One region of the Comamonas sp. 7D-2 genome, then DNA from elsewhere that is predicted to be linked to it. Evidence: riboswitches for the same ligand, from Rfam matches in the RefSeq annotation. Region 1 holds a riboswitch; the other holds the start of a gene.

What was found. A riboswitch is a leader RNA that binds a small molecule or an ion and turns the genes downstream of it on or off. The one in region 1 is predicted to bind cobalamin.
Region 2: another riboswitch for cobalamin. It lies ahead of MPZ60_RS10625 (TonB-dependent siderophore receptor); the one in region 1 lies ahead of MPZ60_RS10140 (TonB-dependent receptor domain-containing protein).

Annotation. Positions count from the first base shown of each region.
Region 1 is NZ_CP094238.1:2,194,359-2,196,509, forward strand. It holds gene MPZ60_RS10130 (cell division protein ZapA) at 1-48, opposite strand, end outside; gene MPZ60_RS10135 (hypothetical protein) at 89-298, opposite strand; cobalamin riboswitch at 540-781, shown strand; gene MPZ60_RS10140 (TonB-dependent receptor domain-containing protein) at 849-2,151, shown strand, end outside.
Region 2 is NZ_CP094238.1:2,297,882-2,300,032, reverse strand. It holds gene MPZ60_RS10635 (hypothetical protein) at 1-80, opposite strand, end outside; gene MPZ60_RS10630 (DUF2721 domain-containing protein) at 95-589, opposite strand; cobalamin riboswitch at 850-1,093, shown strand; gene MPZ60_RS10625 (TonB-dependent siderophore receptor) at 1,249-2,151, shown strand, end outside.

The DNA of each region.
Region 1 (2,151 bases):
GGTCAGCACATAGCTTTGCTGCATGATTTGCACATCGATCTGCTTCATGGGCGTCAGTGGCGGGTCTGGTGATGGAGGGTGACGACTGTCACTCTCCCTGGTTGGCGGGCAGGCGTTCGATCAAGGCATCGACGCGCGCACGTGCGGCCTGCAGGCGCAGACGCAGCAAATCGCGCTCTTGCGTCAGAGCGATGACCTGATCGGTGAGCAGGGTGTTGGTGCGCTGCAGTTCCTCGTGGCGCACCAGCAGACGCTCTACGCGCTCGGCAATGAGATCAAGAGAGGGCTGGGTGGTCATAGACTCTGCCATTGTAGGTCTTGCAGTCCGTGGGTGAGTATAAATGTGCAGGCAAATTCAGCAGTTTGCGCTGGAGCACAGGCTGCTGGACTGCCGCAATCGTAAAACTGCAATATTTCTCTCAAAATCGTAGCGTGCTGCACAAGTTCTGTGTACCTCAAGTGCATATTTAAGGTAAAAAATCGTCACCTGAGCCGCGCTCGGTTACTCCGAATGAAGGATTTGCGCCGCGTGGCGCTCATTACAATGGGCGCCTGTTGGTGCTCGAGGTCGCTTTTCTGTGGTCTCAGTTCAACGGGAAGCAGGGAGGTGCTGGCCAGACACACTGGCACACCGAACCTGCGCTGCCCCCGCAACGGTCGGCGAATGGAATGCTGCGGCATTCCACCTTTTTCCCCATGGCCACTGGCGCTGCGCGCTGGGAAGGCCGGCAAGAGGATGATTCGCCTAGCCCGGATACCGGCCAACATGGGTTGCCTGCATTCTGTGCAGGTATGTTTGCTCAATGTCGGCGGGTAGGCTGATGTGGGCGTATTCAAGTGTGCTTTCCATGAGTCCGCAATCTTCGTCCCTGCGCATGGCGCAGGTGGCTTCGCGCGCACGCGCATCGTTTGTTCTCCGTCCCACTCTTCTGGCATCTGCGTTGGCCGTGGCGTTTGCCGCACAGGCTCAATCAGCTGCACAGGCCGATGCGGTGCACATGAAAGAAACCGTGGTCACCGCCAATCGCATCGAGCAGCCTTTGTCCGATCTGGTGGCCGATATGTCGGTGGTGGGCCGTGAAACGATTGAAACTGCGGGTGCCGTGGGTGTGGCCGATGTGCTCTCGCGTCTGCCGGGTGTGCAGATGGTGCGCAACGGCGGCGCCGGCTCGACCACCAGCGTTTATCTGCGTGGTGCCGACACGCGTTTCACAGCCGTCTATATCGATGGTGTGCGAGTGGATTCGCAGTCCACGGGCGGAGCCTCCTGGCAGGACATCCCACTGGAAGCGATCGACCGAATTGAAGTGTTGCGTGGCCCGGCTGCGGCTGTTTACGGTTCTGACGCCATGGGCGGCGTGGTGCAGATCTTTACCAAAAAGGGTGAGGGCAAAGCCAAGCCCTATGTGGGCCTGGGCTGGGGCAGTCGTGGCACGGTGAAGGCGCAGACCGGCGTCAGCGGCGGTGTGGCCGGCTGGGATTACAGCCTTGGTGTTTCGCATGCCAGCAGCAACGGCTTCAATGCCAAGACCTCTGCGGGCTTCAATCCCGATGCCGATGGTTATCGCAGCAACGCCTTCAACGGGCGGGTGGGCTACCAGATCAACAGCAATCACCGTGTTGAAGCCACGGCTCTGACCAGCTATATGAACGCGGGTTATGACGCCCCTGTCTCCAAGGCCAGCCCCATGGCCGACGACCGCAGCATCTACAAGATGAATGCGGTAGGCCTGAACTGGCTGGCCAAGTGGAGCGATGTCTACAGTACGCGCCTGCAGTACACGCAGTCGCGCGATTTTTACCAGACCAAGCCCAGTGTCTATGAAACCGATACGCGTTTGCACAACTATCTGTTCCAGAACGAATGGCGGCTGGGAGCGCAGACCGTGACGGCTGCGCTGGAACGCCGCGAGGACAAGCTGGTCAACAACGGCCTGGATATCGGCAGCCGCAATCGCTCTCAGAACGCACTGGCGCTGGGCTATGGCCTGCATGCTGGCAAGCACACACTGCAGCTCAATGCCCGTCATGACCGCGACAGTGAATTTGGCGGCCACACAACGGGCAGCGCTGCATACGGCTATGAGTTTATGCCCAACTGGCGCGCAACCGCATCGGCCGGCACTGCCTTTCGTGCACCTACGCTCTATC
Region 2 (2,151 bases), 100 kb from region 1:
AGCTGCACGGGAATCTGATAGAGGCGAGCAAGTGCCATCAGGAAGACGATGGGCACCAGGATCAGAGGCAGGAAAAACATGTCTCGCAGCGCAATCAGGGGCGATGCTCGGACTCCACATGGCGCACGGCCGCCCTGGCCTGGGTGAGCATATGAAAGTCCAGAATGCGTGTCGCCATGATGGTCTCCCAGAGGAAGCAGCATAGAGCCAGCACAAAGGCCAGCACCCCCAGCAGAAAGCTGAAAACGGCATAGCCGTGTCCGCTGACGCCGTAGGCCTGGCCCACGAACAGCAGCACAATGGTCAGCCCTATGCACATGCCGCACAGCGTCAGCAGCGCGATGGAGACGTTGGCTAGCCGCCCGCGCTCGCGCAGAAAATGCAGCTCCTTGAGATGGCGGGCGATCAGATCGTGATCGTCCAGGGTGCGCAGGCTTTCCTCCAGCTTGCGGGCGCGGTCAATGATGCGGGCCAGCCGCCCCGCTACGGAGCCAATCATGCCGGCCACGGCAGTCAGAAAAAAAACCGGCGCAACAGCGAGCTGAATGCTGTGGGTGACGGTCTGTGCGTCGATGGACCAGATGCTCATGGTGTCCTCAAAATCAGGGGCTGTCTCAGCCTCTATTTTTATGCACAAATATCAGCTCAGTTTTGACTGAATTCACTCAAAAAACAGCCATGGCTGTTTTTCTACTGCGCCAGATGTTTGACGGCAATTGGCATGCCTGCCGCGATGCCGATGCTGGCCCTGTGTCTTTCCTTGTCGCCATGGATCCCGCCTCGTAGTCACTGCCGATGGCTGCTGCTATATAATTTTTAGCGAACGATCTTTCAGACTGCGGTCTGCCAAGCTTGTTCAACGTAGCAGGTGCCCGATGTTTCATCGGGTTAAACGGGAACAAGGTTCAAAGCCTTGGCTGCCCCCGCAACGGTAAGCAGATCAATCCACTTCACGGCTTTTGCACCAGCAAGAACCAGTCACTGGCGTTCTACGTGACCTCTTCAAGAGGTGCGCGGCAGCGCTGGGAAGACGAAGTGGCATGCCTCGCGCAATCTGCCAGCCCGGATACCGGCCTGTTAAGCGCTGACCGTCCGGGTGCAACTCCGGCAGTCGGCATTTGCAACGACCGTCTGCGGGGAGCAGCGTGACGGCAACTGATCGGCGACAGGCGCGCACAACCAGGCGCACTCCGGACACCGGTCATGTCTCGTCACATGCATGCAGGCTGGTCAGTTCTCGCTGACGACATGAAATCTTTCGCCCTGCCTGCTGCCCTGATCGGCCTGGCACCTGCCTTGACCTTGGCCGCAGAACCTTCGGCCAACAGCTCAAGCCCCTCCACTTTCTCCTCGGCAGCACAACTGCCCACCGTACAGGTCACGGACAACGCCCCTGGCGGACTGGGTCTGTCGCAGCCAACAACATCGGGCAGCCGGACCGGCATCGCCACCCGCGACCTGCCCGCCAGCCTCGACTATGTGGACGAGCAGACCTGGCAGGAGCGCGGTGACAGCCGCATGGCCGACATCATCGGCCGCACCGTGGGCATGACGCCACTGTCTGCCACCAGCTACAGCAGCCTGTCCTTCAGCACGCGCGGCTTCACCGGCACCAACTCGGTGGGCATCGCCGAAGACGGCGTGCGCCTGAGCGTGGCCTCGTCGACCACGCCCTACCCTGCCAACAGCTGGGGCTATGAGCGCGTGGAAGTGCTGCGCGGCCCTGCCTCCATCGTCTATGGCACGGGTACCGTGGGCGCCACGGCCAATGTGGTGCGCAAGCAGCCCAGCAAGGAGACGGTGCGCGAAGTACTGGTCGGGGCCGGCTCGCACGGTACGGCCAAGCTTGGTCTGGGCATGGGCGGCGCGCTGAGCGACACGCTGAGCTACCGCCTGGATGCCTATGGCCACCACACCAATGGCGAGCACGACATGAGCCGCGCCAGCGGCGGCAAGCTGATGAGCACGCTGCGCTGGCAGCCCACGGCGGCCCTGCGCATGGAACTGCTGGCCGATGTCAGCGACGAAAAACCTGCACGCTATTTCGGCACGCCCACCGTGAACGGTGCCATCGTGCCCGAGCTGCTGGGACGCAACTTCAACACCGCTGACAGCGATATCCGCATCAAGGACAAGCGCGTGCGCGCCCGT